4 regions of the Azonexus caeni genome follow, and region 4 is predicted to be linked to each of the others. Evidence: predicted binding sites of a transcription regulator. Region 4 holds the regulator's gene; each other region holds the start of a gene.

Region 1 (7,795 bases), on a different contig from region 4:
GCTCGCGAAACCAGCGACGCCGACATGAATTCGCCGTCGCTGAAGGTGCTCGCCGACCACATCCGCGCCTGCTCCTTCCTGATCGCCGACGGCGTCATCCCGGGCAATGAAGGTCGCGGCTACGTCCTGCGCCGCATCATCCGCCGCGCCATCCGCCACGGCTACAAGCTCGGCGCCCGCGCCGCCTTCTTCCACAAGATGGTGCCCGACCTGGTCGGCGAGATGGGCGAGGCCTATCCGGAACTCAAGGAAAACCAGGCCAAGGTCGTCGCCACGCTGAAGCAGGAAGAAGACCGCTTCTTCGCGACGATCGAGAACGGCATGGAAATCCTCGAAGGCGAACTCGCTGCGATGGCCGACAAGGGTGTTACGGTGTTCAACGGCGAAACCGCGTTCAAGCTGCACGACACCTACGGCTTCCCGCTCGATCTGACCGCCGACATCTGCCGCGAGCGCAACGTCACCGTCGACGGCGCCGCCTTCGATGCCGCAATGGCCCGCCAGAAGGAACAGGCGCGCGCCGCCGGCAAGTTCAAGATGGCGGTCAATCTGGAATACGCCGGCGCCGAAACGACCTTCCACGGCTACGAGTCGCTCGAAGCCAAGGGCAAGGTGCTGGCGCTGTACAAGGACGGAGCGGCGGTCGCTGAACTGCACGAAGGCGACCTCGGCGTCGTCGTTCTCGACCACACCCCGTTCTACGCCGAATCCGGCGGCCAGTGCGGCGACCGCGGCGAACTCAAGGGCGTCGGCGGCATCTTCGCGGTCGAGGATACGTTGAAGATCCAGGCAGCCGTGTTCGGCCACCACGGCATCCTGAAGACCGGCAAGCTGGCGCTCGGCCAGGAAGTCGGCGCCCGCGTCGATGCCGTCGCCCGCGCCGCCACCGCCCGCAACCACTCGGTCACCCACCTGATGCACAAGGCGCTGCGCGAAGTGCTCGGCGCCCATGTCCAGCAGAAGGGCTCGCAGGTCGATCCGGACAAGACCCGTTTCGACTTCGCGCACAATTCGCCGCTGAGCGCCGAGGAAATCCGCGAGGTCGAGGAAATCGTCAACGCCGAGATTCTCGCCAACGCCGCCACCGACAGCCGCGTGATGGGCATCGACGACGCCCAGAAGTCGGGCGCGATGATGCTCTTCGGCGAGAAGTACGGTGATGAAGTGCGTGTCGTCGCCATCGGCTCCTCCAAGGAACTGTGCGGCGGTACCCACGTTGCCCGCAGCGGCGACATCGGTCTGTTCAAGATCGTCTCGGAAGCCGGCGTCGCTGCCGGCGTGCGCCGTGTCGAAGCGATCACCGGCAACAACGCGCTGGCCTATGTGCAGACCCAGGAAAGCCGCGTCGCCGGCATTTCGGCGCTGTTGAAGACGCAGCCGGACGACATCGGCGAACGCGTTGCCGGCATCCTCGACCATGTCCGCGCGCTGGAAAAGGAAGTCGCCCGTCTGAAATCCAAACTGGCCGCTTCGCAGGGCGACGACCTGCTGGCGCAGGCGGTCGAGGTCAAGGGCGCCAGGCTGCTGGCGACCACACTCGACGGCGCCGACGTGGCGACGCTGCGCGAGACGATGGACAAGTTGAAGGACAAGCTGAAATCGGCGGCCATCGTGCTGGCGTCGGTGGCCGACGGCAAGGTGACGCTGATCGCCGGCGTCACCGCCGACCTGACCGGCAAGGTCAAGGCCGGCGAGCTGGTCAACCTGGTCGCCCAGCAGGTCGGCGGCAAGGGTGGCGGTCGGCCGGACATGGCGCAGGCCGGCGGCACCCAGCCGGAAAATCTGCCGGCGGCGCTGGCCTCGGTCGCCGCCTGGGTCGAAGGCAAGCTGTGACGCGCGCGCTGCTGCTGATCGCCGCGCTGGCCTGCGGGCCAGCGCTGGCGGCCGAACTCGACCGGACGCCGCTCGACGCGGTGACCGCCGACGGTCAGCCGGTCCGGCTGTTTCCGAACGGTCGCTGGGAGTATGTGGACCAGGCGAAGGCCGCGGCAGCGCAGAAAGTGGCCGCCGACTACCCGGAAAACAAGACCCGTCCGGTCGAATCGCAGGGCATCGTGTTCGGCGGCATCGGCCGCTACGTGATGCCGGGCGACAAGGATTACAACCGCGGTTCGCTGAATCCGAAGCTGCGCTGAGCGCTCAGCGCAGCAGTTCGCGGGACGGGGTTTCGCGGACGCATTCGCCGTCGATGATGTCCCCGTCGGCGGCGCGGCTCGCGGTCGCTGCCGCCGGCGTCGCTTCGCGCAGCGCCTTGCGCAGGGCGCGCGTCTTCCACCAGAACCAGCCGGCGAAGAGCAGGCCGATCACCGCCGCCACTGCCAGCGCCACCAGCGAGAACATCACGCCGAGCACCAGCAGGCCAACGCTGAACAGCGCGGTCAGCAGTTTGCCAGCGATGCCTTGCGGGGCACGCGCAAACCGGATGTCAGATGAAAAGGGGGGTGACGCTCTGGGCATGGCTGGGGTCTGGCTCGTCCTGAAAAGTGGCTATTGTCCCTCAAGTGGCTGGTTGCGTTGTGCTTCGAGCGCGCCGTTTTGTAACAGCGCGTTGCATGAATTCGGAATATTAGGATGTGATAATGTTTTTTCTATCAGAAAAAACCGCATAAATTGTTTATTGCATTTTGATTTGGGTCAATATCCGGAATGTGCAGAGGTCTAGCATCGTCGTTTTCTACAACGACAAAGGGAGTGTTCATGTTCAAGCCAGTTCTTTCGTCCGCCCTGCTTGCCGCCGCACTGGCGGCTTCGCTGCCGGCCCAGGCCGCCGATCAGGGGAGCTTCATGGTGCGGGCCCGTGCGGTTCATATCAACTTCGAAAACGACCAGAGCAACGCGGTCAAGACCCTGGATATCGCGGCGCAGAACCGCTGGATTCCGGAAGTCGACCTCAGCTACTTCTTCACCCCGAACATCGCTGCCGAACTGGTCCTGACCTATCCGCAGAAGGTCAAGGTTGATGCCGGATCGACCAAGATCGGCACGATCAAGGCGCTGCCGCCTTCCCTGATGCTGCAGTATCACTTCACCAATCTCGGCGCCTTCAAGCCCTATGTCGGCCTTGGCGTGAATTACACGGTGTTCTACGACCGCGGCAATTTCGTCATTCCGGGGGCAGATGTCGAGCGTTCCAGCTTCGGTGTGGCAGCCCAGGTTGGCTTCGATTACGCGCTGGACAAGAACTGGTCGGTGAACATGGACGTCAAGTACATCCAGATGGATACCGACGTCAAGGTTGGCAATACCAAACTCGGCAACCTCGATCTCAACCCGATCACCGCTGGTATCGGCATCGGTTACCGTTTCTGAGCGTCAGTAGCCGGTTGGCAAAAGGGGCTTCGGCCCCTTTTTCATTTTTCCGATGCCAATGTGCCGGCCCATGCCAGCGCAGCGGTCTGCGCGCGGTTCAGGGCCTTGGCGCCGAGTTCGGGCTGCTGCGCGAGTTGTTCGGCGAGCCCTGTCAGGTCGCCGCTTTCGCTGCATTCCGTGATGCCCAGGAGTTTGGCCAGGATGCCTTGGTCATCGCAGAGCGCGGTTTTGACGTCGTCGGCGATCGGTAGCGGGGTGACGATGTCGCGGATCGGCAGGCCGATCAGGGCAGGCATCAGCGACATGATGCCGACCATGAAGGCCTGATCGGCAAAACTGGCATCGCCCGGCCGGATCTCTTCGGCGAGCAATTCCATCAGGCGGCCGCGGGTGGCCGCCATCAGCAGCAGGGCGTTGTTGTCGGTGTTGGGTTTGCCCGAGGCGAAGAGCAGCAGTTGCAGCCAGCGCTGCAACTGGCGTCGGCCGAGCAGGGTGATCGCCTGGTTGAGCGAGCTGACGTGCCCGGTCATGCCGCCGGCGACCGAGTTGCTCATGCGCAGCAGGTTGACGGTGAGGCCGGGTTCGGATTTGAGCGCTGCCTCGATCTTGCCGGTGTCGGCATCGGCAAGCAGCAGTCCCATCAGCTTCATCAGCGACAGTTGCGAGTGGTCGAGGCGACGACCGGCGATGATCGTCGGTCGGGCGAAGAAATAGCCCTGGAACAGGGAGAAGCCTAGCTGCAGGCATTGCTCCATCTGTTCCCGCGAATCGACCTTCTCGGCGAGCAGGGTCTTGCCCTTGGGCCGCAGTTGCAGCGTCAGCTGCATCAACTGGACGCGGCTGAGCGCCTGGATGTCGATCTTGATGATGTCGACCAGGGTCAGCAGTTCGTCGTACTCGGGCGTGAATTCGACGACATCGTCCAGGGCCAGCGCGAAACCGCCGGCTTTCAGCGCCCGGCAGCGGTCGATGACGGCCGGCGTGGGTTTGACCGTTTCGAGGATTTCCAGCACCACCGTGTGTCGGGGCAGGAGTTCGAGCATGTCGCTGAACAGGAATTCCTGGTCGACATTGATGAAGCCCCGGCAATTGCCGAGCGCCGCCTCGACGCCGAGTTCGGCGAAGGCATTGGCGATCACCGTTGCCGTTGCGGCGACGCCGTCGGTGACGGTGGCCGTGTTGTCCTGGCTGCCGCTGCGAAAGAGCAGTTCGTAAGCGTAGAGCCGCTGTTCGCGGTCGAGGATGGGCTGTCGCCCGAGAAACAGTTGTTCGGCGTCTACGCTCACGACGGGGCTCAGAAAGGAAGCGCGATACCCGGCCAGACGGCGCTCAGTGCCTGGCGGAAAGCTGCCTGGATGCGCGCCAGCGCGGCGGTGTCGTCGGCTTCGAAGCGCAGCACGACGACTGGCGTCGTGTTCGACGGGCGGGCCAGACCGAAACCGTCCGGGTATTCGACGCGCACGCCGTCGATGGTGATCACTTCGCTGGCGCCGTCGAACCGGCCTGCCGCTTTCAGCTTGTCGATCAGCGCGAAGGGTTCGCCTTCGGCCATCTTGATGTTGAGTTCCGGGGTCGACGGCGAATTCGGCAGGGTTTTCAGCGGCGCGTTGGCATCGGCCGCGCGGCTCAATATTTCGAGCAGGCGGGCGCCGGTGTACAAGCCGTCGTCGAAGCCGTACCAGCGTTCCTTGAAGAAGGTGTGGCCGGACATCTCACCGGCCAGCGGGGCGCCGGTTTCCTTGAGCTTGGCCTTGACCAGCGCGTGGCCGGTGTTCCACATCAGCGGCACGCCGCCGTGCTGGCGAATCCACGGCGCCAGCAGACGGGTACATTTGACGTCGTAAATGACGGTGCCGCCCGGCACGCGGGAGAGCACGTCGGCGGCGAAGAGCATCAACTGGCGGTCCGGATAGATGATCTCGCCATCCTTGGTGACCACGCCGAGGCGATCGCCGTCGCCGTCGAAGGCGATGCCGATTTCAGCGTCGCTATCCTTGTGTGCCTGGATCACGTCGGCCAGATTCTCGGGCTTCGACGGGTCCGGGTGGTGGTTCGGGAAGTTGCCGTCAACCTCGCAGTAAAGCGGCACGATGTCGCAACCGAGGCGCTGGAACAGTTCCGGGGCGATTGCGCCGGCGACGCCGTTGCCGCAATCCATGACGATTTTCAGCGGGCGGGCGAGCTTGACGTCGGCGACGATCTTTTCAACATAGGCGCCGAGCACGTCGGCGCTGCGTTTTTCGCCTTGGCCGGATTTCAGCTTGCCGGCTTCGATGCGCTTCTTCAGATCCTGAATCGCGTCGAGCGCCAGCGTCGTGCCGCCGATCACCATCTTCAGCCCGTTGTAGTCCGGCGGGTTGTGGCTGCCGGTGACCGAGACGCAGGAATGGCAGCCCAGTTCGTAGGCGGCGAAATAGGTGACCGGGGTTGGCACGCAGCCGACGTCGATCGCGTCGCAGCCGGTGGACACGATACCGTCCATCAGCGCGCCGGCCAGTTCCGGGCCGGAGAGGCGACCGTCGCGGCCGACGGCGATGGCGGACTGGCCTTGTTCCAGCGCCAGCGAACCGAGCGCCTGGCCGATCAGGCGGACAACATCGGCAGTCAGCGACTTGTTGACGATGCCCCGGATGTCGTAGGCCTTGAAGATTTCCGCGGGGAGTGGCTGGCTCATGATTCCTGCCTATGGCGTTTCGAAAAGGAAGAAGTGTAAAAGCCTTTGCGCCAGCCAGTCCAGCCGCCCGGGAAAGCCCCCGTTGACGAAACCGACATGGCCGCCGCCGGCCGGCTGTTCGAGGCGGACGCAGGGAGCGGCTTCGGCGCTGCTCGGCAGGTAAGGGGCGGGCAGGAAAGGGTCGTTGCGCGGATTGACGACCAGCGCCGGCAGCGCGATCGATTGCAGATAGGCCTTGGCCGAACTGCGCTGCCAGTAGTCGTCGGCACCGGCAAAACCATGCACCGGTCCGGTGACCGCGTCGTCGAATTCCCACAGCGTTCGTGCCCGGCGCATCCGGGTTTCGTCGAACAGCCCGGGAAAGCGCCGCAGGCGCTCGGCTGAAACCCGCTTCAGGGTGGCCAGGAAGTGCGCGGTGTAAATGCGGTTGAAGCCTTGTGCCAAGTGATGGCCGCAGGCGGCAAGATCGAGCGGCGGACAGAAAGCGGCGACGCCGGTGACGACGGCGACCGCTGCCGCACCTTGTTCGCCAGCCCACTTGAGCAGGGCATTGCCGCCCAGCGAGACGCCAGCGGCGTGCACCCGGCCGCCGTATTGCCCCTGGACCCGGCGCAGGATCCAGTCGATTTCGGCGGAATCGCCGGAATGGTAGGCACGCGGCTGGCGGTTGAGTTCGCCGGAGCAGCCACGGAAATGCGGCAGCACGCAACGCCAGCCGACGGCGCGACAGGCGAGCGCGGTGGAGATCGCGTAATGGCTGCGCGAACTGCCTTCCAGACCATGGAACAGGACCAGCGTCGGTGCCGTGTCGGCGGCATCGACGAAGTCGACGTCGATGAAGTCGTCGTCCGGTGTTTCCCAGCGTTCGCGGCGCAGCGGCAGCGGGCGCGGCTTGCGCAGCAGCGGCCACAGCGTCTGGGCGTGGCCGCCCGGTAGCCAGGCCGGGGCGTGGTAGGACGTCAGCGCTGGCGCAATCAATGCAGGGTGTGCGGGATGGCGTCGGCCATCGCCTGGTGGCCATCGTCGGCGGCCGAGGCGTGGCGGCAGGCGAGCCGCCAGCCGTGGGCGCCGCGCACATAGACATGGGTGACGTGGAGCGGCCCGTGCGGCGCCGGATCGTCGCCGACGAACAGGGTTTCGCTCAGGTGATGCACCGCCATCACCGATCCCTGCCAGCGGGCGACGGTTTCGCAGTGGATGCGCAGGCGGGTGCTGGAAAAGATCGCCCGCCAGCTTTCGCGGATCAGCGGCACACCGGTCAGCCGGGCACCGGTCGGGTGGACGCAGACGCTTTCATCCTCCTCGCTCCAGCAATGCATCAGCAGGTCGGCATCGCCGCTGGCCAGCGCGTCGTAGAAGGCGTGCTCGACGTCGTCCGGCGAGGCCAGGGTGGTGGAAGGCGGGGTGGGCTGGCTCATGCTTGCATCCATTTCTGACAGGCGGCGAAAACCTGCGCCGGCAGCAGCCGGTTCAGGCAGTCGAGGTGGCCGAGCGGGCAGTCGCGCTTGAAGCACGGACTGCAGTCGAGTTGCAGGCTGACGATGTCGGCGCGCTCGGAGAGCGGCGGCGTGAACCCGGGCGACGACGAGCCGTAGAGGGCGACGATCGGCCGGTCGACGGCGGCGGCGACGTGCATCAGCCCGGAGTCGTTGCAGACGACGAAATCGGCCAGTGCCAGCAGGTCCACCGCCTGGTCGAGGCGGGTGGCGCCGCACAGGTTGCGGCAGCAGCCGGGGGCGAGGGCGGCGATCTCCTCGGCAACACCATGGTCCTTCGGCGAGCCGAACAGCCAGACGACGTAGCCGGCGGCGG
Region 2 (7,795 bases), on a different contig from region 4:
TAAGTAGATGTCGAAGAGGCCGTCGGTGTCGGGGCTTGGGCGGATGGCGACGGGCTGGGGGTGGCTTTTTGCCTGCGGCAGCGATACACCCCGCCTTTGAAACCGCCCTACTTTCTTTTTTCCACAAAAAAGAAAGTACGCCCGCGCATCAGGCGCGGAAATCGGCGCCTCAGAAACCAAAGCACCCCGCCAGTCAACCGCGGAACCCCGCACTTTAAAAACCAAAACCACCAGCCCATCAGGCGCGGAACCCTCAACCCCTATAACCAAACCCATCCGCCGGTCAGCGGCACAAAACAGCCCCCTTTCCCTTGTCCCTCCCCCCCGAATCGGCGAAAATCCCTGCTTTCGCGCGCCACCGCGCCAAACCCCGATTTCCCCAAGGATTCCCCGATGTCCAACGCCGAACAGCAACAAGACGAGAACCACATCATCGCCGAGCGCCGCGCCAAGCTGGCCGAGCTGCGCCAGGGTGGGGTCGCCTTCCCGAACGACTTCCAGCGCGAGAACACGGCGCAGAAGCTGCACGACGGCTACGGCGAGAAATCGGCGGAAGAACTCGAAGGCCTGCCGGTCGAGGTCAAGGTCGCCGGCCGCATGATGTTGAAGCGGGTCATGGGCAAGGCCTCGTTCGCCACGCTGCAGGACGTCTCCGGCCGCATCCAGGTTTATGTCGCCCGCGACAGGGTCGGCGAAGAAAGCTACGCCGCCTTCAAGGGCTGGGACCTCGGCGACATCCTCGGCGTCGTCGGCACCTTGATGAAGACCAAGACCGGCGAGCTGACCATCGCCGCCACTGAAATCCGCCTGCTGACCAAGTCGCTGCGCCCGCTGCCGGACAAGTTCCACGGCCTCTCCGACACCGAGATGAAGTACCGCCAGCGCTACGTCGACCTGATCATGAACGAGGAAACGCGCTTCACCTTCCGCGCCCGTTCGGCCATCGTCCAGTCGATCCGCAACTACATGTGCGGCCACGGCTTCATGGAAGTCGAGACGCCGATGATGCACCCGATCCCCGGCGGCGCCGCGGCCAAGCCCTTCGTCACCCACCACAACGCGCTCGACATGCAGCAGTTCCTGCGCATCGCGCCGGAGTTGTACCTGAAGCGCCTGGTCGTCGGCGGCTTCGAGAAGGTGTTTGAGGTCAACCGCAACTTCCGCAATGAAGGCCTTTCGCCCCGCCACAACCCCGAATTCACGATGATGGAGTTCTACGAGGCGTACGCGAACTACCACACGCTGATGGACTTCACCGAAGGCCTGATCCGCCACGCGGCGCGCGAAGCGCTGGGCAAGGAAGTCTTCATCTACCAGGGGCGCGAACTCGACCTGTCCAAGCCTTTCCATCGCCTGACCATCACCCAGGCGATCCAGCGCGAACAGCCGTCGTTCTCCGACGAACAACTGGCCGACGCCGAATTCCTCAAGGCCAAGATCGTCGCCTTCGGCGAGAAGGTCAAGCCGGGCGGCCTCGGCAGCCTGCAGTTGCAACTGTTCGAAGCCTGCGCCGAAGCGCAGTGCTGGGAGCCGACCTTCATCATCGACTACCCGGTCGAAGTCAGCCCGCTGGCCCGCGCCTCCGACAGCAACCCGGAAATCACCGAACGCTTCGAGCTGTTCATCGTCGGCCGCGAGATCGCCAACGGATTCTCCGAGTTGAACGACCCGGAAGACCAGGCCGCCCGCTTCCAGGAACAGGCCAAGGCCAAGGATGCCGGCGACGAGGAAGCGATGTACTACGACGCCGACTACATCCGCGCGCTGGAATACGGTCTGCCGCCGACCGGTGGTTGCGGCATCGGCATCGACCGGCTGATCATGCTGCTCACCGACAGCCCGGCGATCCGCGATGTCATCCTCTTCCCCCAAATGCGCCCCGAATAAACCATGGCTGCGCTTGCCATAACGGCGTTGCAACGGCACTTGCATAGCGCTGCTATGCGGCGTGCCGTTGCGCCTTGTTCTGGCTGCGCTCGCTCATGGTTTGCGCCGAAGCGGCACCAGGCCAACTGATGCAGATCCGCCAGCTCCAGGTTGCCCGCGACGCCGTCCAGGATCGCCTGATCCTGCGCGTAGCGACGCAGGCGAACGAGGAATACCGGGTCTGGATCACCCGGCGCTATCTGCGCGAGTTGTGGCCGCACCTGACGGCAATGCTCGCCGGCCACCTGGCCGCCCGGCCGCGGCAAGCGTCCGAGGCGCCGGCGAAGGCGGCGCAGGCGAGTTTCGAGCAGCCGTTCAAGGACGACAACCCGCTCTATCCGCTCGGTTCGACGCCGCTGCTGGCCAGCGAGGCGACGCTGGCCGAGGCGGGTGAAGGCCTGGCTCGCCTGACTTTCCGCGAAGCTCGCGAACGTGCCTTCAACTTGAATCTCAACGCCGAACTGATGCAGGCGCTGTGCGCCATGCTGCGTGCGGCGGCCGATCAAGCCGCCTGGGATCTCGCCCTCGACTACGCGCCGGCGGTACCCGGGGAAACGCCGGCCATGCCGGCTGGCGACAAGAAGCCCGGCCTCCTCCACTAGTGGAAGCGCTGCGCCCCGCCCGGCTCGAATTCGCCGACGACGGTACCCCCTGGTCGAGCGCCTACGGCGATGTCTATCACTCCGCCCACGGCGGCCCGGCGCAGGCGCGCCACGTCTTTCTCGGCGGCAACGAACTGCCGCAGCGCTGGCAGGGACGCGACCGCTGCGTCATTCTCGAAACCGGCTTCGGCCTCGGGCTGAACTTCCTCGCCACCTGGCAGGCCTGGCGCGCCGACCCGCAGCGCTGCCGGCGGCTGCACTTCGTTTCCTTCGAGAAACATCCCTTCTCCGCCGCCGACCTCGCCGTCGCCCAGCGCGCCTGGCCGGAGTTCGCCGAACTGGCGGCGCAACTGCAGGCCCGCTGGCCGCTGCTGACGCCGGGCGTGCATCGCCTTTTCCTCGACGACCGGCAGGTCATCCTGACCTTGTTCTTCGGCGACGCGACGACGCAGTTGCGCCAGCTCGACGCCTCGGTCGACGCGTTTTTTCTCGATGGTTTCTCGCCGGCGAAGAACCCCGAACTGTGGACGCCGGAACTGTGCCGCGCGCTGTCGCGCCTTGCGGCGCCGGGCGCCACGCTGGCCACCTGGTCGGTTGCCGGCCACGTCCGGGCGGCGCTGGAAGCCGCCGAGTTCGACCTGGAAAAACGCCCCGGCTTCGCCGGCAAGCGACAGATGCTGCACGGCCGTTTCCGCTCGCGCCGGCCCGACCGCCACCGCCCGCCAGCCGAACGGCGCGCCATCGTCATCGGTGCCGGCATCGCCGGCTGCGCCACGGCCAGCGCACTGGCCGGCGCCGGCTGGCAGGTCGAGGTGATCGAAAGCGCGGCGACGCCGGCCACCGGCGCCTCCAACAACATCGCCGGGGTGCTGCGGCCGCTGCCCAGCGCTGACGAGAACCGCCTGTCGCGCCTGACTCGCGCCGGCTACCTGGCCACCCGCGCCCTCCTGCAGACGCTGCCGGACGCCCGCTGGTCGCCGTGCGGCGTGCTGCATCTCGGCCGCGACGCGGCGCATGAAGCGACCCAGCGCCGCGTCGTCGAGCGCCTGCAATTGCCGCCCGAACTGCTCCAGTTCGCCGCCGCCGACGCCGTTGCCGAACGCCTCGGCCGATCGGTGGAAACCGGCGGCTGGTGGTTCCCGCAGGGCGGCTGGGTCAATCCGGCCTCGGTCTGCCGCGCCGCGCTGGCGGCTTTTCCGCAACGCATCGCCACGCGCTACGGCGTCGCCGTCGACCGCCTGGAAAGAACGGACGACGGCTGGCGCCTGCTCGCCGCCGACGGCAGCGAGATTGCCCGCGCGCCGGTGGTGATCCTGGCCGCCGGTGCCGGCGCCACGCATTTCGCGCAGTTCGCCGGCCAGCCGCAGAAAGGCGCGCGCGGCCAGGTCAGCCACCTGCCGGCCGCCAGCATCACCCCGCTGCCGCACGTCGTCTGCCGCCATGGCTACCTGATGCCGGCCATCGACGGCATCTGCCTGACCGGCGCCACGCTGCAGCCGAGCGAAGCCGACCTGACCTTGCGCCCGGCCGACCACGCCGAAAACCTGGCCCGCCTGCAACGCAGTCTGCCCGGCTTCGCCACCGCCATCGACCCGGCGACGCTCGACGGCCGCTGCGGCGTGCGGCCGATGTCGCCCGACCGCCTGCCCATCGTCGGCCCGCTGCCCGACCTCGCCGCGCTCAAGGGCCAGCCCCGCCTGCCGGCCCTGCCTCGACACCCTGGCCTGTGGTGCGTGCAGGGTTTCGGCGCGCGCGGCATCGTCTGGTCGGCGCTGATGGCCGACCTGCTGCTGTCGCGCCTGGAAGGCGAGCCGCTACCGCTGGAGAACGACCTGGTGGACGCCGTCGATCCCGGCCGCTTCCTGCTCAAACCGGCCGGCCGGATGCAGGAAGACGACGGCTTCGACGACCGCACGTGAAACCGGCATAAGCTTAGCTGCCGATGTTATTGGCAGCCCGCATCACGCCCGGTTAAGCTAGCCGGGCTCCTGTAAACTTCACATTTTTTCCAAACACAAAAGAGAGACACGCGGATGAAGATCGAAACCCTCGCCGTTCATGGCGGCTACAGCCCGGACCCGACGACCAAGGCAGTCGCCGTGCCGATCTACCAGACCACCTCCTACGCCTTCGACAGCACCCAGCACGGCGCCGACCTGTTCGACCTCAAGGTCGCCGGCAACATCTACACGCGGATCATGAATCCGACCCAGGACGTGCTGGAAAAGCGCGTCGCTGCGATGGAAGGCGGTGTTGCCGCGCTGGCCATGGCCTCCGGCATGGCGGCGATCACCGCGTCAATCCAGACGATTGCCGAAGCCGGCGACAACATCGTCACCTCGTCCACGCTGTACGGCGGCACCTACAACCTGTTCGCGCACACCCTGCCGCAGTACGGCATCGAAGTGCGCTTCGCCGACTACCGCGACCCGGACGCCTTCGAGAAGCTGATCGACGCGAAGACCAAGGCCGTTTTCTGCGAATCGGTCGGCAACCCGCTCGGCAACGTCACCGATTTCGAGAAGCTCGCCGAAGTCGCCCACAAGCACGGCGTGCCGGTCATCGTCGACAACACCGTGCCCTCCCCCTACCTGTGCCGCCCGTTCGAGCACGGCGCCGACATCGTCGTCCATGCGCTGACCAAGTACCTGGGCGGCCATGGCAATTCGATCGGCGGCATCATCGTCGATAGCGGCAAGTTCCCGTGGGCCGAGCACAAGGCGAAGTTCAAGCGCCTCAACGAGCCGGACGTGTCCTACCACGGCGTCGTCTACACCGAAGCGCTCGGCGCCGCCGCCTATATCGGCCGCGCCCGCGTCGTGCCGCTGCGCAACATGGGCGCCGCGATCAGCCCGTTCAACGCCTTCCTGATCCTGCAGGGTATCGAGACGCTGGCGCTGCGCATGGACCGCATCTGCGACAATTCGCTGAAGATTGCCGAATTCCTCAAGACGCATCCGAAGGTCAGCTGGGTCAACTACGCCGGCCTGCCCGACCACAAGGACCACGCGCTGGTCCAGAAGTACATGGGCGGCCGCGCTTCCGGCATCCTCAACTTCGGCGTCAAGGGTGGCCGCGAAGGCGGCGGCAAGTTCCAGGATGCCCTGCAACTGGTCACCCGCCTGGTCAACATCGGCGACTGCAAGACGCTCGCCTGCCACCCGGCATCGACCACGCACCGCCAGCTGTCGCCGGAAGAACTGGCCAAGGCCGGCGTGTCGGAAGACATGATCCGCCTGTCGGTCGGCATCGAGCACGTCGATGACCTGATCGCCGATCTGGATCAGGCGCTCAACGCCGCCTGAGTCACCGGCACCCCCGAGCAAGCCCGGCAACGCCGGGCTTTTTTTGCGCCCAAGCGGCGCCAAATCCACTCAACCATAATGCATTGAATTATTCATAACACAATGATTTTAAATATTTATTTTGTTTTGTTGACCTAAATCAGATGGCGCTCGCATGCCCCCGTCGAAAATCGCCCGGATCGTCCAAACGATCGTTTGACGCAGTGCAGCAAAAAAATCACAAATCAATTCGAGGGAGCGCGTATGCAACAGCAAGTCACTGAAACCAAAATCGTCATGTCCGACCCCACGGCGCTGGGTGTTTTCGGTTTGTCGATGGTCACCTTCGTCGCCGCGTCGGCCAAGATGGGCTGGACGACCGGCGTCGCCTACCTGATTCCATGGGCGCTGTTCCTCGGCTCGCTGGCTCAGATCTGGGCGTCGATGGTCGACTTCAAGAAGAACAACTATTTCGGCGCCATCGTCCTCGGCGCCTACGGCCTGTTCTGGATCGCCGTCGCCATGCACTGGGCAATCAGCCTCGGCTGGCTGGGCGAGGTTGGCGCCAATGCCGACCCGAAGCAACTCGCTTTCGCCTGCATCGGCTATTTCATCTTCTCGCTCTTCATCATGGTCGCCGCCTTCGAAGCCAACAAGGTTTTCGCCGTCATCCTGGTGCTGATCAACGTGCTGCTGCCGTCGCTGGCGCTGTCCATCCTCGGCGTGAACAAGGAACTGTTCGGGGCGCTTGCCGCCTGGTCGGAACTGGGCATTTCGCTGCTTGGCTTCTACGCTGCCGGTGCCGTCTTCCTGAACAACTTCTTCGGCCGCACCCTGCTGCCGCTCGGCAAGCCGCTGGGACTGATCAGCAAGGGCGCGGCGCCGGTCGTCACCCCGCTGCCGGCCAAGGCCGCCGCCTGAACGGGCTGACCGCGAAACCGAACGGGCCGCAGATGCGGCCCGTTTTTCATTCGACTTCCTCGACCCGCAACCAGATCGCCCGTTGCTCGCGCATCTGCCCGGTGCCGACGCTGAACGAACCATCGCGCTGGCTGCCGGCTTGCTGGCCGCTGCCGCCGAGTTCGATCCATTCGCCGAGGCGGCCGCTGACCGTGGTGCTCAGGCGCTGCGTGGCGATGCTGCCGGGACGGCGCGCATCGAGTTGTTCGGCCTGCTGCGAGATGTCCAGTGTCACGCGATCGCCGGCCAGGCGCGGCGTCGCGTAGAAACCACTGCCGATATCGCGATAGACGACACCTTCGTTGACCACCGCAGCACCGGGGCCAACCGCCACCATGCGCATCGGCACCGGCAGCGAACGGCCAACCTGGATGAAGGCGCGCCCGCCCTCGACCGTCTGCACCCGTTGCGCAGCCTTTTCCTCGCGCTGGCGCTGTGTGTCCCAGACCCGGCCTTCGACCTCGACCCGGCTGTTGCTGCCGAGCACCACCTGGCCGATGGCTTCCGCCTCGCGCTGGGCGTTCATCCGCTGGCGGTCGTGAGCGACGTGGATGATCAGCCGGCGCGCCGGCTTGTCGATCGCCGCCAGCGCCCGTTTGATGCCCTCGCGGTTGCGCGGCGAAGTGCGCAGGAAGAGCTGATTGTTCTGGCCACTCAGCGTGCCTCCGGGTTCGACCAGCGGCAGCAGCACCGGCAGGACTTCGTCGACCGTCTTGCTCTTCAGCTCGATGACCTCCAGTTGCGCCGCGGCCACGCCGGCCCACAAGGCAACGAAAACGGCGAGCAGGAACTTCAGGGCGGGTCTCATGGCGCTCTCCTCAGGGGGCGACGATATGCGGTTCGGCGAGATAGGCACGGGAATTCATTTCGGTCAGCCGGCTCACTGTACGCTTGAACTCGCTGGCCTGCGTGCCCTCGGTGTACAAGTCATCGGCGGCGCAGTCGGCGGTGGCGATCAGCTTGACCTTGTTGTCGTAGAAAACGTCTACCAGCCAGGTGAAGCGGCGGGCTTCCGAAGCCTGG
Region 3 (7,795 bases), on a different contig from region 4:
TCAGGTGAGGCTGGCCATCTGCGCAGCGGGGGCGAGCGTTTCGACGCGGTTCCGTCCCCGCTTCTTGGCCTGATAAAGGCTCTGGTCGGCGCTTCGGAGCAGTTGTTCCGCCGGGCAGTCGCTCAAGTTCCGACTGGCGGCTACGCCGAAACTGCAGGAGACGAAAGCTTTGATGCCCTGCGTGTGTGGTATGCGCAGGTCGCGGATGGCCGTTCGCATGCGTTCGCCGACGGCGTTCGCTCCACGTAGATCGGTGCCGGGCAGGATAACGGCGAATTCTTCGCCGCCGTAGCGGGCAACGCTGTCTTCGACACGGAACAACGATTCGCTGAGGGCGTTGGCGACGGCCTTGAGGCAAAGGTCGCCTGCCTGGTGGCCGTAGATGTCGTTGAATTGTTTGAAATAGTCTACGTCGCAGAGGATCAGGCTAAGTGGCGCGCCGGTCCGCTGACAGCGTTTCCATTCGGTGTTCAGGGTGTCGTCGAAGTAGCGGCGGTTGGGAATGCAGGTCAGGCCGTCGAGCGTGGATATCTGTTTGAGGCGGCGATGGGCGGCGTGGATCTCGCGCTGCATGCCGACGATGCGCAGCATGGCGCGGACCTTGGCCAGCAGGATGACTTCGGATACCGGTTTGTGCAGGAAATCGTCGCCGCCGGCAATGATGCCGCGGGCGACCATGTCATCGTCGATCAGCGGTGACAGGAAAATCACGGGCATCCACAGCGAAAATTCGGACTCGTCCTTGAGGATCTCACGATTGCGAATGCGCCGGACGAGTTCGATGCCGTTGCCGTCATGCAGATGGATGTCGATGAGAACCAGGCTGGGCGAACGTGCCGCAATCTGCTGAATCGCCTCGCCGCCATCCTGGGCGAAGGCGACGTCGACATCGCCGAGCTGGGAAAGGCACTCGCCCAGCAGCGCTCGATTCGCAGCGGAACTGTCGACGACGAGGATTTCGTACTTTCCGGCAGGCATCGGGGGCTGGCAGAAAATGATGAGGGCAAATCATAGCACCGAGCCCCGTCGGCTAGCCGTTCACTTTTTCGTCGAGCGGGGGCGAGGTAATATCCGTCACTGCTCCATACGCTACCGTCTGGAGTTGTACGCGATATAACAAATCAAGGAGAAAGCACATGCAATTGAACGACAAGGTTTTCATCGTCACCGGCGGAGGTTCCGGCCTGGGCGCGGCCACCGCGCGCGGCTTGGTCGAGGCGGGGGCGCGCGTTGTCCTGGTCGATGTGAATCGTGAGGCCGGTCAGGGGCTGGCGGATGAGTTGGGTCCTGCGGCCCGCTTCGTCGAGACCGATGTGACGAGCGAGGCTTCCGGGCGTGAAGCGGTTCAGGCGGCGCTGTCCTGTTTTGGTGCCGTCCATGGACTGGTGAACTGTGCCGGCGTCGCGCCAGCCGAGAAGGTTCTGGGCAAGGAAGGGCCGCATCGCTTGGAGAGCTTTGCCAAAGTCATCAATATCAATCTGGTCGGTACTTTCAACATGCTGCGCCTGGCGGCCGAGGCCATGATGAAAAACACGCCGGATGCCGGTGGTGAACGCGGTGTCATCATCAATACCGCTTCGGTTGCCGCCTTCGAGGGGCAACTTGGACAGGCCGCCTATGCCGCCTCGAAAGGCGGGATTGTTGCGCTGACTTTGCCCGTTGCCCGCGAGTTGGCGCGTAGCGGCATCCGTTGCATGACGATCGCGCCGGGGATCATGGAAACGCCGATGCTGCTCGGCATGCCGCCGGAAGTCCAGGATTCGCTGAACAAGATGGTGCCTTTCCCGACGCGCATGGGCAAGCCGGCCGAGTATGCCGCGCTGGTGCGGCATATCGCCGAGAACGCCTATCTCAACGGCGAGGTCATTCGCCTGGATGGCGCCATCCGGATGGGGACCAAATAAACTATACTAGTCCCCCGTCCTGATCCGCAAAGGCACTTCGGTGCCTTTTTTGTTGCATGTCCCAAGCTTCCTGCTATCACTGCGGTCTGCCTATTCCCGACGATCTCGAATTGTCGGTCACGATCAACGGCGAGCCGCGGGCAATGTGTTGTTACGGATGTCAGGCAGTAGCCCAGTCCATCGTCGATAACGGCCTGGAGGATTATTACCGTAGCCGCGATGCGTTGCCCGAGTCGCCGCGCGAAGCCATGCCAACGATCCTCGAGCAGATCGCCCTTTTCGATCATGCGGACTTCCAGAAAAGTTTCGTCAAGGAACTGGGGGAAAACGAGCGTGAAGCCTCCTTGATGCTGGAAGGGATCACTTGTGCCGCCTGCATCTGGCTAAACGAGCAGCACATCGGCAAACTGCCCGGTGTCACCGCCATCAACATCAACTACGCGTCGCGACGGGCTCGCGTACGTTGGGACGATAGCCGCATCAAGCTGTCGGATATCCTGCTGGCGGTAGCCGCGATAGGCTATCGGGCGTTTCCCTACGATGCCGCGAAAAACGAGGAAATTTCGCGCAACGAGAGGCGCGATGCAATGTGGCGCCTGTGGGTCGCCGGTTTCGGCATGATGCAGGTCATGATGTATGCCTATCCGGTGTACATCGCCAACGGCGACATGTCTGCCGACATCGAGTCGCTGATGCGCTGGGCCAGTCTGGTCCTGACTTTGCCTGTGGTTTTTTACTCGTCAGCACCATTTTTTCGCAATGCCTGGCGCGATCTCAGATTGCGCCGTGTCGGTATGGATGTGCCGGTGGCGCTCGGGGTCGGGGTTGCCTTTCTGGCCAGTTGCTGGGCGACGCTGACCCAGGCGGGCGAGGTCTACTTCGATTCCGTGACCATGTTCGTCTTTTTCCTTCTCGGCGGGCGTTATTTGGAAATGAATGCGCGCCAGAAGGCGCTGAGCGTGACCGAGGCGCTGACCAAATTGTTGCCGGCGTTCGCCCAGAAGATGCCGAATTTCCCGGTCGATCGTGAGCCAGTGCAGGTGGTCGTTGCCGATCTGACGGTGGGCGATTATGTCCTGGTCCGCCCGGGGGAGATCATTCCGGCCGATGGCAAGGTGGTCGAAGGGGTGAGTTACGCCAACGAAGCCCTGCTGACCGGTGAAAGTCTGCCGGTTGCCAAACGACCGGACGATATCGTCACCGGCGGTTCGATCAATGCCGAGAGTCCGCTCGTCGTGCGGGTCGAACAAGTCGGCGAGGGGACACGCCTGTCGGCGATCATCGAACTGATGGAGCGGGCGTCGCTGGATAAGCCCAGGATCGTCGAAATTGCCGATCGGATTGCCAGCTATTTTGTCGGGACACTTCTCGTGGTTGCCGTGCTGACGGCCGTCGGCTGGTATCTGGTCGATCCGACGCAGGCTTTGTGGATTACTGTTTCCGTGCTGGTGGTGACCTGCCCGTGCGCCCTTTCCCTGGCGACGCCGATTGCGCTCACCGTTGCCTCCGGGGCGCTGGCCCGGGACGGTCTACTGGTGACACGTGGGCATGCGATTGAAACCCTGGCCCGGGCGACGCATTTCGTATTTGACAAGACGGGTACGCTGACAACCGGGAAAATGCACCTTCTCGATGTTGTGCCATTCGCCGGCTTGGGGCGGGAAGATTGTCTTGAACTGGCGGCTGCCTTGGAGCAGGCCTCGGAACATCCACTGGCGTTGGCCTTGCGGCATGCGGTGCCGTCAGCAAAATACCAGGCGAGTGATTCGATCAGCGAGCCGGGACAAGGGGTTGAAGCGGTTGTCGATGGATGCCGTTTTCGTATCGGCCGTCCCGATTACGCGTTGGCGCTCGGTGGTTTAGCATTGCCCGACGGGGCTGCGGCATGGCTGGATAGTGGTGATACCGCCATCCTGCTGGCGGACGCGGAGCGTTGTCTGGCTTTGTTTCTCATTGGCGACGAGGTGCGTCCCGAAGCCCGACGATTGATCGACGATTTGCGTAAGGCCGGCCGCCAAGTCACTCTGTTGACCGGTGATGCGCCATCCGTTGCCAATCGCGTTGCCGAGACGTTGGGGATCAAGGATGTCAGGGCCGGGGCTACGCCCGCGGGCAAGCACCAGTGCGTCAGCTCTTTGCAGGCGAATGGTGCAGTCGTTGCGATGGTGGGGGATGGGGTTAACGATGCGCCGGTTTTGGCTCAGGCGCAGGTTTCGATCGCGATGGGGGGCGGTGCGCAGTTGGCCCGGACACAATCGGACCTGATCTTGCTCTCGGAAAATCTTGCGCACCTGAATCGGGGTTTTAAGCGCGCCGGTTTCAGCTTGCTCGTTATTCGGCAGAATCTTTGGTGGTCGTTTTTCTACAATATTGTCGCCTTGCCAGCGGCGATCGCTGGCTATGTGACGCCGTGGCTGGCTGGAATCGGCATGTCGCTGAGTTCGCTGCTGGTGGTCCTGAATTCGTTGCGCATTCAGCGTAAGGAGTGTGAGTGATGGAAAGCGTCTATTTGCTGGTTCCGGTTTCGGTAGTCCTGGTCTTCGGAATTGCCGGTGCATTCTGGTGGTCGGTCAGAAGTGGCCAGTTTGACGATCTGGAAGGGCCCGGTTTCAAGGTTCTTATGGAAGACGATGAAGCACCCAAGGGGAAACTTGCGGAACAGGAGGAAAAAAAAGAAAAGATTTGACCTGTATCAATGTGACAGGGTGATGAAGCGGGCAAGATGGTGTCCATGCAAGGCGTATGGTCTTGCGTTGATTCTCTGTTGGGGTTGGGGTGCGTTGCGACGCACCCTTTTTTTTGGAAAAAAATTCCTTGCCCCGATGGCGATATTGATGAATTTTTTATTGCGCAAGCAGGCTTTTTGCGTGTCGCAAATTTGCTGTTTTGTGCCTGTCTTGGCGGCAGATTGCTTTGTGCCGGCAGGGTCTTGCCCGCTTCGGCGGTAGATGATCGCTAGATTGATCTAGGTCAAAACGCCCCTCCGCAACTAGAATACCATCCGCTTTCAAGTGCCCCCTTGGGTTCAGGGAAGGTGGGCATTCCGTTTTTTATTAACGAGAGGTGGGTTCATGTCTGGAACACAAACCACATACAATGATAAGGTCGTACGGCAATTCGCCTTCATGACCGTCATCTGGGGCATCGTCGGCATGCTGGTCGGTGTCATTATTGCAGCACAACTTGTCTGGCCGGAGTTGAATATCGGCCCGTGGTTGCACTTCGGGCGCCTGCGTCCGTTGCATACCAACGCGGTGATCTTTGCGTTTGGTGGTTCTGCGCTTTTTGCAACGTCTTATTGGTGCGTTCAGCGTACCAGCCATGCCCGCCTCTGGGGTGGCCCCTTGGTTCCCTTCACCTTCTGGGGCTGGCAACTGATCATCGTCTTGGCTGCGCTTTCCTTCCCGCTGGGTATTACCACCGGCAAGGAATATGCCGAGCTTGAGTGGCCGATCGACATCCTGATCACCTTGGTCTGGGTTGCTTACGCGCTGGTGTTCTTTGGAACGATCGCCGTTCGCAAGGCCTCGCATATTTACGTGGCTAACTGGTTCTACGGCGCCTTCATCATCGCCATCGCGCTGCTGCATATTTTCAACAGCATGGAAATGCCGGTCACACTGACCAAGTCCTACTCCATGTATGCAGGGGTTCAAGATGCGATGGTCCAGTGGTGGTACGGCCACAACGCGGTCGGCTTCTTCCTGACCGCCGGCTTCCTCGGCATGATGTACTACTTCGTGCCGAAGCAGGCTGGTCGTCCGGTGTATTCCTACCGTCTGTCGGTGGTGCACTTCTGGGCGCTGATCTTCACCTACATGTGGGCGGGTCCGCACCACCTGCACTACACCGCGCTGCCTGATTGGACCCAGTCCGTCGGTATGCTGTTCTCGCTGATCCTGCTGGCGCCGTCGTGGGGTGGCATGATCAACGGCATCATGACGCTGTCGGGTGCCTGGCATAAGCTGCGCGATGATCCGATCCTGAAGTTCCTGATTACCTCGCTCTCCTTCTACGGTATGTCTACCTTCGAAGGCCCGATGATGTCGATCAAGACCGTCAATGCGCTCTCCCACTACACCGACTGGACCGTTGGTCACGTTCACTCAGGTGCGCTCGGCTGGGTGGCCATGGTTTCGATCGGTGCGATGTATTACCTGCTGCCGCGCCTGTTTGGCAAGAAGGAGATGTACAGCACGTCGCTGGTTACGGCTCACTTCTGGATTGCCACCATTGGTACCGTTCTCTATATCGCCTCGATGTGGATCGCCGGTGTGATGCAGGGCCTGATGTGGCGTGCGGTCAACGCCGACGGCACGCTGGCTTACAGCTTCGTCGAGTCGGTCAAGGGTTCTTACCCGTTCTGGGCGATCCGTTGGCTGGGGGGCGTTCTGTTCCTGTTGGGCATGCTGATCATGGCTTACAACATGTTCAAGACCATGGCCGGTGGCAAGATTCAGGATGTGCCGGTGATCGCTCCGGCTGGTCATCACGCCTGATTTGGGAGAGATAACAATGTTGAAACACGAACAAATTGAAAAGAGCGTTGCCCTGCTGATCGTTCTGACCCTTTTGGTGGTCAGCGTCGGTGGTCTGCTGGAAATCGTTCCGCTCTTCTTCCAGAAGTCCACGACGACGCCGGTGGAAGGCACCAAGCCTTATGACGCTGTTCGTCTTGCCGGTCGCGATGTTTATATCCGGGAAGGTTGCTATCTTTGCCATTCGCAGATGATTCGTCCCTTCCGCGCCGAAACTGAACGCTATGGCCACTACTCGGTGGCGGGTGAGTATGTTTATGACCATCCGTTCCAGTGGGGTTCCAAGCGTACCGGTCCGGACCTGCATCGTGTCGGCGGTCGTTATTCGGATGAATGGCAACGCGCCCACCTGATGAATCCGCGTGACGTCGTGCCGGAATCCAACATGCCCGCCTTCGCTTTCCTGGCCAATACCAAGGCCAAGACCACGGTTGGTGCCGATATCGAGAAGAAGATGCAGGTCATGCAGATGTTCGCGAACATGCGTAACCTGCCGACCTATTCCGATGCCGATATCAAGGGTGCCAAGGCCGCGATTGGTGACATGACCGAAATGGACGTTCTGATTGCTTACCTGCAGGGTATGGGTACGGCACTGAGCTCGATGAAGTAATGGCCATGGACATCAACGATCTGCGTTCCATCATTACGGTTGCCGGCTTGCTCTGCTTTCTGGCGATCGTTGGGTGGGCTTACGGAAAGGGCAGTCGAAAGGGGTTCGACGAGGCTGCCAAGCTGCCGTTCGCAGAGGATGATGATGACGGTGCGGCGGAAAACGCGTCGCACCGGCGCTGAAATAAAGGAAAGCAAATGAGCGATTTCGTTAGCCAATTTTGGAACCTGTACGTCATTGTGATCGTGCTGGTCAGTGTTGTGGGATGCTGGGTCTTCCTGCTCCTGCAAAGTAAAGCAACCTTTACCCCGGGTGTGCCTACCGGCCACGTCTGGGATGAAACCCTGGAGGAGTACAACAACCCGATGCCGAAGTGGTGGAGTTGGCTCTTCGTCATCACCGTGATCTTCGCGCTGGTTTACCTGGCTCTGTATCCTGGGCTTGGCAATTTCAAGGGCATGCTCGGCTGGACTTCTGCTGGCCAGCATACGGTTGAAGTGGCCAAGATGGACGCCGCTGTCAAGCCGCTTTACGACAAGTATCTGGCGATGGACGTCAAGGCGGTTGCTGGCGACAAGCAAGCCATGGAAATGGGCAAGCGCCTCTACCTTACCTACTGCATGCAATGCCATGGTGCTGATGCACGCGGTGCGAAGGGCTTCCCCAACCTGACTGACAGCGATTGGCAATGGGGTGGTGAGTCCACACAGATTGTTGAGACCATCTCTGCTGGCCGTATG
Region 4 (7,795 bases):
CGGTCGTAGTACTCGTCGAGCGTCTTGACGTTCTGGTAGTAGGTCGGACCGACCTTGCTGATCGACGAGATGCCGAAGGACAGCATGTCGCAGTCGGCGTAGGTCGAATAACCCTGGAAGTTGCGGTGCAGGCGCCCCTGGCGCTGCGCCACCGCCAGCTCGTCGTCGGGCTTGGCGAAATGGTCCATGCCGATGAAGACGTAACCGGCATCGGTCAGCTTCTTGATCGCCAGCGCCAGGATCTGCAGCTTGGTGTCGGCATTCGGCAGGTCGGCGTCGGCAATCCGCCGCTGCGGCTTGAACAGCCCCGGCAGGTGCGCGTAGTTGTAGATCGACAGGCGGTCCGGGTCCATCGCCAGGACGCGTTCCAGCGTCCGGTTGAAACCCATCACGCTCTGGAAGGGCAGACCGTAGATGAGGTCGATCGACACCGATTTGAAACCGTTGGCGCGTGCCGCGCTGATCACATTGGCCGTTTCTTCCTCGGTCTGCACGCGGTTGACCGCAACCTGCACGCGCTCGTCGAAATCCTGGACGCCGACGCTCATCCGGTTGAAACCCAGTTCGCCGAGCAGCGCCACGGTGGCCGTATCGACCTTGCGCGGGTCGACTTCGATCGAATACTCGCCGCCGTCGAGCAGCTTGAAGTGCCGTCGGGTTTCCGCCATCAACTGGCGCATTTCGTCGTGCGACAGGAAAGTCGGCGTGCCGCCGCCCCAGTGCAGCTGGATCACCTCATGCTCGCCTTCGCTGCCTTCCAGCGCGGCGCTCTGCAGCGCCAGCTCCTTGCCCAGGTATTTCAGGTACTTGGCGCTGCGCCCGTGATCCTTGGTGATGATCTTGTTGCAGGCGCAGTAATAACAGATGGTGTTGCAGAAAGGGATGTGGAAGTATAATGAGAGCGGTCGGCTGATCCCGCCGATGTTGCGCTTGCTGAGCCAGAGAGCGGCAGCCTCGGCGTCGAAAGCCTCGACGAAGCGGTCGGCAGTGGGATACGAGGTGTAGCGGGGGCCGTTTACGTCGAAACGGCGAATGATCTGTGGGTCGAAGACGAGGTTTTCAGTTGCGAAATTCATTGAACATGGCGCCAAGTTTTGGCCCGATTATGTGGGGATGGATCGCATTTCCGGTTGACATGGATCAAGCCAACGCAGGTTGCCAATGCCCAGCCCAATCCCGCTGAATCAGGAGATTTCGCTGACCGTCATCAAGACGGCTTGTTCCAACTGCAACCTGCGGGAACTCTGCCTTCCCTTCGGTCTCAGTCTCGATGAACTGGAGCGTCTCGACGACCTGATTTCGACCCGCCGCCGGATCAAGCGCGGCGATCACCTGTACCGCGCCGGCGAGTCCTTCGACTCGATCTACGCGATCCGCAGCGGCTTCTTCAAGACCGACGTCCTGCTCGAGGACGGCCGCGACCAGGTCACCGGCTTCCAGATGGCCGGCGAACTGCTCGGCCTCGACGGCATCAGCACCGAACACCACACCTGCAACGCCATCGCGCTGGAAGACAGCGAGATCTGCGCGATCCCGTTCAACCGCCTGGAAAGCCTGTCGCGCGAGATCCACAACCTTCAGCATCACTTCCACAAGGTGATGAGCCGCGAAATCGTCCGCGACCACGGCGTCATGATGCTGCTCGGCACGATGCGCGCCGAAGAGCGGCTGGCCGCCTTCCTGCTCAACCTGTCGCAGCGCTTCACGGCGCGCGGCTTCTCGCACGCCGAGTTCTACCTGCGCATGACGCGCGAGGAAATCGGCAGCTACCTCGGCCTTAAGCTGGAAACCGTGTCGCGCGCCTTCTCCAAATTCCAGGAAGAAGGCTACATCGCGGTCCAGCAGAAGCACATCCGCATCCTCAACGTCAGCGGCCTGAAGGCGCTGATGAACCACCGCTGCTGAGCCTAACGGCTCAGCCCGAGCCAGCGGCGCGCACTGCCCGGCGATGCCGGGCGATCCCATTCCGGCTCGTCGCCGAAGCGCTGCTGCAGGAAATCGATGAAGGCGCGCACCTTCAGCGGCAGGTGCCGGTTCGGCAGATGCACCGCGTAAATGAAGCGCTCGACTGGCACGTAGCCGGGTAGCACCTCGACCAGACGCCCGGCCTGCAGCTCGCTGCCGACGATGAAGGTCGGCAGCAAGGCCAACCCCAGCCCGCCCAGCACCGCCTGCGATAGCGCCTCGTCGTCGTTGATGCGCAGCTTGCCCGCCACCGGCACCGAGATGTCGCCGGCCGGACCGCGCAGATGCCAGAAGCCCTGCGTCGTCAGGTAGGTGTAGTCGAGACAGTTGTGCCCGGCCAGGTCCTCCGGCTTTTCCGGTACCCCCCAGCGCGCCAGGTAGGCCGGGCTGCCGCAGATCTTGCGACGGATCGGCGCCAGCCGCCGGGCGACCAGATTGTCGCCGGGCACCGGGGCGATGCGCAGCGCCAGGTCGTAGCCCTCGTCCACCAGATTGACCAGGCGGTCGCTGATCGTCATGTCCACCGACAGCTCCGGGTACTGCAGCATGAAATCGGCCAGCGCCGGTGCCACGTGCAGCGTGCTGAAGGCGACCGGCGCGCTGAAGCGCAGCTTGCCGCGCGGCTCGCGGTGCAGGCTGCCGATCGTGTTCTCGGCCTGCGCCATTTCGTCGACGATGCGGTCGCAATGCTCGAAGTAAGCCTCGCCGACCTCGGTCAGGCTGAGCCGGCGCGTACTGCGTTGCAGCAGGCGAACGCCGAGCGCCGCCTCGAGCCGCGCCACCGACTTGCTGACGCGCGACTTGGAAATCCCCAGGCGCGACGCCGCCCCGGAAAAACTGCGCGCCTTGACCACCTGGGCGAACAGCAGCATGTCGTTGATGTCGTGCACACGCGCTCCAATTGTTATTAAAAAGGAAACAGTCTTGTGCAAAGTCGCCGGCTTATCAAGCCCCGGACTTCCTTTTACCATCCGCAATCCCGCGACACAAAAAACCGATCAACAAAAATCACCAGAAAATTCATATAAATGCAGCAGAACAACCTGATCATCAGGGAGAGCGACTTCGTTCGCCTGATGGCAATCCAGCCGCCCGACGATCTGCGCGACGAGCTTGAGCGCGCCATTGTTATCCCCGACGAATCAATACCAGCCGACATCGTCACGATGGGGTCGCGCGTCCGCTATACCGAACAGGAGACCGGCAACAGCCGCCAGGTCGAGATCGTCTATCCCGACGAGGCCGACCCGGCGGCCAGCAAGGTCTCCGTTTTCGCCCCGGTCGGCGCCGCGCTGATCGGCCTCGGCGTCGGCCATGAAATCGACTGGGACTTCCCCGGCGGCAGCAGCCGCCGGCTGACCGTGGTCGAGGTCATCCAGCCGGCCTCGACCGCAGCACACTGATCAACAAGAACAAAGGGAGCCCGCCGCGTGCGCTACAAGTCATTCGCAGAATTCAATCAACATGTTGCCGCACGAAACCCCGGGCAACCCGAGTTTCACCAGGCGGTCGCCGAGGTCATCGAGAGCCTCTGGCCGTTCATCGAGGACCACCCCCGCTACGCCGAACACGGCCTGCTCGACCGCCTGGTCGAGCCGGAGCGGGTACTCACCTTCCGCGTCTCCTGGGTGGACGATCACGGCGAGGTGCGCGTCAATCGCGGCTACCGCATCCAGCATTCGTCGGCGATCGGCCCCTACAAGGGCGGCATCCGCTTCCACCCCTCGGTCAACCTGTCGATCCTCAAGTTCCTCGCCTTCGAGCAGACTTTCAAGAATGCGTTGACGACGCTGCCGATGGGTGGCGGCAAGGGCGGCTCCGATTTCGACCCGAAGGGCCGCAGCCCGAGTGAGGTGATGCGCTTCTGCCAGGCCTTCGTCAGCGAACTGTTCCGCCACATCGGCAGCGACACCGACGTGCCGGCCGGCGACATCGGCGTCGGCGGCCGTGAGGTCGGCTTCATGGCGGGCATGATGAAGAAGCTCTCGAACCGCGCCGACTGCGTGTTCACCGGCAAGGGCCTGAGCTTCGGCGGTTCGCTGATCCGCCCGGAAGCGACCGGTTACGGCACCGTCTATTTCGCCGAGGAAATGCTCAAGCAGCGCGGCCGCAGTTTCGACGGGCTGCGCGTCAGCGTTTCCGGCGCCGGCAACGTCGCCCAGTATGCGGTCGAGAAGGCGATGGCGCTCGGCGCCCGCGTCGTTACCGTCTCCGATTCGAGCGGCACGGTGGTCGACGAGGACGGCTTCAGCGCCGAAAAACTCGCCGAACTGATGGAGGTGAAGAACCATCTGTACGGCCGGGTCAGCGACTACGCTGCGCGCGTCGGCGCCAGTTTCCTGCCTGGCGAGAAGCCGTGGCGGGTGCCGGTCGACGTCGCCCTGCCCTGCGCGACGCAGAACGAACTCGACGCCGACGACGCCCGTACCCTGCTCGCCAACGGCGCGATCTGCGTCGCCGAAGGCGCCAACATGCCGTCGACGGCAGCAGCGGTGAAGCTGTTCGAAGCGAGCGACGTGCTTTACGCCCCGGGCAAGGCGAGCAACGCCGGCGGCGTTGCCACCTCGGGCCTGGAAATGAGCCAGAACGCGATGCGCCTCTCCTGGCCGCGCGAGGAAGTCGACACCCGGCTGCACCAGATCATGGTCGACATCCACGACACCTGCCTGCGCTACGGCCGCAATGCCGAAGGCAAGATCAGCTACGTCGATGGCGCCAACGTCGCCGGCTTCGTCAAGGTCGCCGACGCGATGCTCGCCCAGGGCGTCGTCTGAACCGCGCTCAGAACTGGTGCTTCAGGCTCACCCCGGCCAGCCAGGCGCGGCCGGGGGCCGGTTCGTAGTAGCGGCCGTTGCCGTCGCCGACCACCACCGAACCGATGTACTCGCGGTCGAACAGGTTGTCGATGCGCAGGAAGCTGCCGACCGAGAAGGCGCCGTAGTTGCGCTCGACGGCGAAGCGCAGGTTGGCAATCGCATAGCCGGGCGCCGAGCGCGCCGCGTTCCGGTCGTCGACATAGACCCGGCTGCGCGCCACGCCTTCGATCGCCGCCTGGAAACCGCTCGCCGCGTGTTTCCAGGCCAGTTCGCCGAACAGTTGCGAGGACGGCACGCCGGGCAGCCGGTTGCCGGCATCGACGACGCCGCTGCTACCGGTATAGGCCTTGTCGAACTCGGCGCGCAGGCCGGTATAGGCGAGCCGGCCGGAGAAGCCGCCGGCCCAGCGGGCGTCGAGAGAAGCCTCGACGCCGCGGCGCAGCGTCCGGCTGGCGTTGATGTAGCTGGTACGGCCGCCAGAGGAAGCGGCAACGACCAGTTCGTCCTTGGTGCGCACTTCGAACAGCGCGACGTCGAGCCGCGCGTTGTCGCCGAGCATGGCCTTGATGCCGGCTTCGAGGTGGGTGCTGGTGGCCGGCTTGAGGTCGAAGCTGAAGGTCGCGCCCGGGCCGGAATAGAACAGCTCGTTCAGTGACGGCGTCTCGAAGCCGCGGGCGACGCTGGCGTAGAGATTGACCGCCGGGGTCAGCGCGTACATCGCAGCCAGCGTCGGCGTCGTCTTCCGGTAATCGACCGAACCGCTGTCGTCGCCGTTGACGCCGACGATGTAGTGGTCGCTGACCTTGAAGGCGACGCGGCTGTGGCGCAGGCCGCCGCTGAAGTTCCAGCGCTCGCCCTGCCACTGGCTCTGCACGTAGACGCCGCTCGCCGCGACGCGGTCGGTTTCGTCACGGCGCAAGGCGCCCTTGACGCCAAGCGTCGCGCCGACGAAATTCTCGAAGCCCTGGCGGTCGTCCACCGAGCGCTCGTAGTCGGCGCCGAACGTCGTCGTCAGGCCGCCGCCGGCCACCTTGCGGCGGGCGATCCAGCGCGCCGAAGCGCCGGCGAAGTTGCGTTCGAAATCGATGACGCCGCCGGAATGACGCGGGTTGGCCTGGACGAAAGAGGGAATCGACTGGTACTGGATCACCGAACGCTGCCCGGCGTAGGCCGCCAACTGCAGGCTGTCGTCGCCGAAGCGGTGCTCGTAGTTGAGGCCGCCCTGCTGCTGGCTGATCCGCTTGCGCGTGTCGTAGGCGAGCGCCGCCGGCACGACGCTGCTCGGCTTGCTGCGGGCGCTCGCCCAGTCGAGGCCGAGCGGATCGTCGGCCACCTGGCGGAAACTGCTGGCGACGAAAGTCAGCCGGCCGTCCGGGCTCGGCGAGACGCCCAGCTTGACCAGCGACTGATCGCGCCGGACTTCGCTGTGGTCGCGATAGCCGTCGGAAACGAAGCGCGAGGTATCGACCACGTAGGAGACGCCACCGACCTCGCCCTGACTCGACAGATCGCTCTTCCAGCTATTGTCGCTGCCGGCGCTGAAGCGCCCCTCGACGCTCGGCCGGCCTTTGCCGTCCGGCGTGAACAACTGGATGACGCCACCCGCCGCGTTGCCGTAGATCGCCGACAAGGGACCGCGCATGACCTCGATGCGCTCGGCGCGGTCGAGGTTGAAGGTCGCCGCCTGCCCCTGCCCGTCCGGCATCGACGCCGGGATGCCGTCGGCGACCAGACGGATGCCGCGCACCCCGAAGGCGGTACGGGCGCCGAAGCCGCGCGACGAAATCTGCAGGTCCTGGGCGTAGTTCTGGCGGTTCTGGACGACGATCCCCGGTACCCCGGCCAGCGCTTCCGACGCATTGACCCGGGCTTGCGTCGCCCCGACGCTCGCCACATCGACGACGTCGATCGCCGCCGGCAGATCGAAAGTATTCTGCTCGACGCGGCTGCCGGTGATGACCAGCGGGTCGAGCCGCACGGCGTCTTCGGCGGACGCCGGCACGGCGAAGGCGAGCGCCAGGCAGGCGGCGATGGGGGTTGGGCGGCAGTTCATCAGTCTCTCTCCTGGTTTATGGTTGGGCGGACCGTGGCGGCCCGTCTCCGGTTCATTATTCCCAGCCGCCGCCGGCCTGCCGTCCCGGAGTTCGCCAGCGCGGCCTCATGAAAATCATGATTCGCCCCCGTCTCAGGCTTCGATCAGCCCGTTGCGCACCGCCAGCAGCGTGATCTCCGCCGGGTTGCGCAGGTTCAGCTTCTGCTTGATGTGGTAGAGGTGGGTGCCGACCGTGCTCGGGCTGACGTGGAAGTCGCCGGCCACGTCGTTGACCGTCTGCCCGGCGGCGAGTTTGAGGAAGACCGCCAGTTCCTTCTCGGTCAGCGTTTCCAGCGGCTGCGCGGCGCCGGAGAGCTGGGCCAGCGCCACCTGCTGCGCCAGCTCGGGATCGAGGTAGCGGCGCCCGGCCGCCACCTGGGCGACGGCGCGCAGGAACTCGGCCGGCGCCGCCCGCTTGCACAGGTAGCCGTTGGCGCCCAGGCGTAGCGCGCGCACCGGCACGATCTCGTCGTGATGCGCCGAGAGCATCAGGATGCGCGCCGCCGCGTCGCGGGCGCGCAGGCGTTCGAGGGCGAGCAGGCCGCCGCCGCCCGGCATCGACACATCCATCACCAGCAGGTCGGGCGCCATTTCGGCGTGCAGGCGCAGCGCGCCTTCGCCGTCGGCCGCCTCGCCGACCACCAGCGCCCCGGCCCCTTCGAGCAAGAGCCGGAAACCGAGGCGGACCACCGAGTGATCGTCGGCGAGCACGACGCGGACGTTTTTCAGGGATGGGTTCATGCTTCCTCCAGGGAAAAAAGCGGCAGCGTCGCGACCAGGCCGAAGCCGCCGCCGGCCGGGGTGAAGAAATGCAGGCTGCCGCCGAGGCCGGCCACCCGCTCGCCCATGCCGGTCAGGCCGAGGCCGCAGCCGGCGGCGGCGGAGCGCCCGCCGGCGCCGCGCCCGTTGTCGAGCAGCGCGA

The links. Region 4 encodes FNR, which switches genes on or off when oxygen is low (the NO sensors DNR and NnrR bind a similar motif). Its sites were predicted from a motif close to TTGANCTAGNTCAA; they were not measured.
Region 1: ACLIIZ_RS16440 (OmpW/AlkL family protein) is a predicted target of FNR. The motif match lies at 2,625-2,638, and genes of this name have one in related genera.
Region 2: ACLIIZ_RS11950 (acetate uptake transporter) is a predicted target of FNR. The motif match lies at 5,963-5,976, and genes of this name have one in related genera.
Region 3: ccoN (cytochrome-c oxidase, cbb3-type subunit I) is a predicted target of FNR. The motif match lies at 4,865-4,878, and genes of this name have one in related genera.

The regions. Positions count from the first base shown of each region.
Region 1 is NZ_JBKJAD010000020.1:29,145-36,939, forward strand. Features, by position in the region: gene alaS (alanine--tRNA ligase) at 1-1,833, shown strand, start outside; gene ACLIIZ_RS16430 (hypothetical protein) at 1,830-2,135, shown strand; gene ACLIIZ_RS16435 (hypothetical protein) at 2,140-2,457, opposite strand; gene ACLIIZ_RS16440 (OmpW/AlkL family protein) at 2,698-3,309, shown strand; gene ACLIIZ_RS16445 (EAL and HDOD domain-containing protein) at 3,351-4,595, opposite strand; gene ACLIIZ_RS16450 (phosphomannomutase/phosphoglucomutase) at 4,604-5,983, opposite strand; gene ACLIIZ_RS16455 (YheT family hydrolase) at 5,993-6,961, opposite strand; gene ACLIIZ_RS16460 (YybH family protein) at 6,958-7,401, opposite strand; gene waaF (lipopolysaccharide heptosyltransferase II) at 7,398-7,795, opposite strand, start outside.
Region 2 is NZ_JBKJAD010000011.1:44,732-52,526, reverse strand. Features, by position in the region: gene lysS (lysine--tRNA ligase) at 394-1,887, shown strand; gene ACLIIZ_RS11965 (hypothetical protein) at 2,016-2,528, shown strand; gene mnmC (bifunctional tRNA (5-methylaminomethyl-2-thiouridine)(34)-methyltransferase MnmC2/FAD-dependent 5-carboxymethylaminomethyl-2-thiouridine(34) oxidoreductase MnmC1) at 2,528-4,447, shown strand; gene ACLIIZ_RS11955 (O-acetylhomoserine aminocarboxypropyltransferase/cysteine synthase family protein) at 4,562-5,833, shown strand; gene ACLIIZ_RS11950 (acetate uptake transporter) at 6,110-6,733, shown strand; gene ACLIIZ_RS11945 (hypothetical protein) at 6,780-7,580, opposite strand; gene zapE (cell division protein ZapE) at 7,591-7,795, opposite strand, start outside.
Region 3 is NZ_JBKJAD010000003.1:186,742-194,536, forward strand. Features, by position in the region: gene ACLIIZ_RS05950 (S8 family serine peptidase) at 1-8, shown strand, start outside; gene ACLIIZ_RS05955 (diguanylate cyclase) at 1-978, opposite strand; gene ACLIIZ_RS05960 (3-hydroxyacyl-CoA dehydrogenase) at 1,137-1,904, shown strand; gene ACLIIZ_RS05965 (heavy metal translocating P-type ATPase) at 1,961-4,399, shown strand; gene ccoS (cbb3-type cytochrome oxidase assembly protein CcoS) at 4,399-4,590, shown strand; gene ccoN (cytochrome-c oxidase, cbb3-type subunit I) at 4,976-6,403, shown strand; gene ccoO (cytochrome-c oxidase, cbb3-type subunit II) at 6,414-7,055, shown strand; gene ACLIIZ_RS05985 (cbb3-type cytochrome oxidase subunit 3) at 7,061-7,237, shown strand; gene ccoP (cytochrome-c oxidase, cbb3-type subunit III) at 7,253-7,795, shown strand, end outside.
Region 4 is NZ_JBKJAD010000007.1:75,290-83,084, reverse strand. Features, by position in the region: gene hemN (oxygen-independent coproporphyrinogen III oxidase) at 1-1,076, opposite strand, end outside; gene fnr (fumarate/nitrate reduction transcriptional regulator Fnr) at 1,162-1,905, shown strand; gene ACLIIZ_RS09590 (LysR family transcriptional regulator) at 1,908-2,855, opposite strand; gene rnk (nucleoside diphosphate kinase regulator) at 2,994-3,368, shown strand; gene gdhA (NADP-specific glutamate dehydrogenase) at 3,396-4,739, shown strand; gene ACLIIZ_RS09575 (TonB-dependent receptor family protein) at 4,747-6,834, opposite strand; gene ACLIIZ_RS09570 (response regulator) at 6,967-7,614, opposite strand; gene ACLIIZ_RS09565 (HAMP domain-containing sensor histidine kinase) at 7,611-7,795, opposite strand, start outside.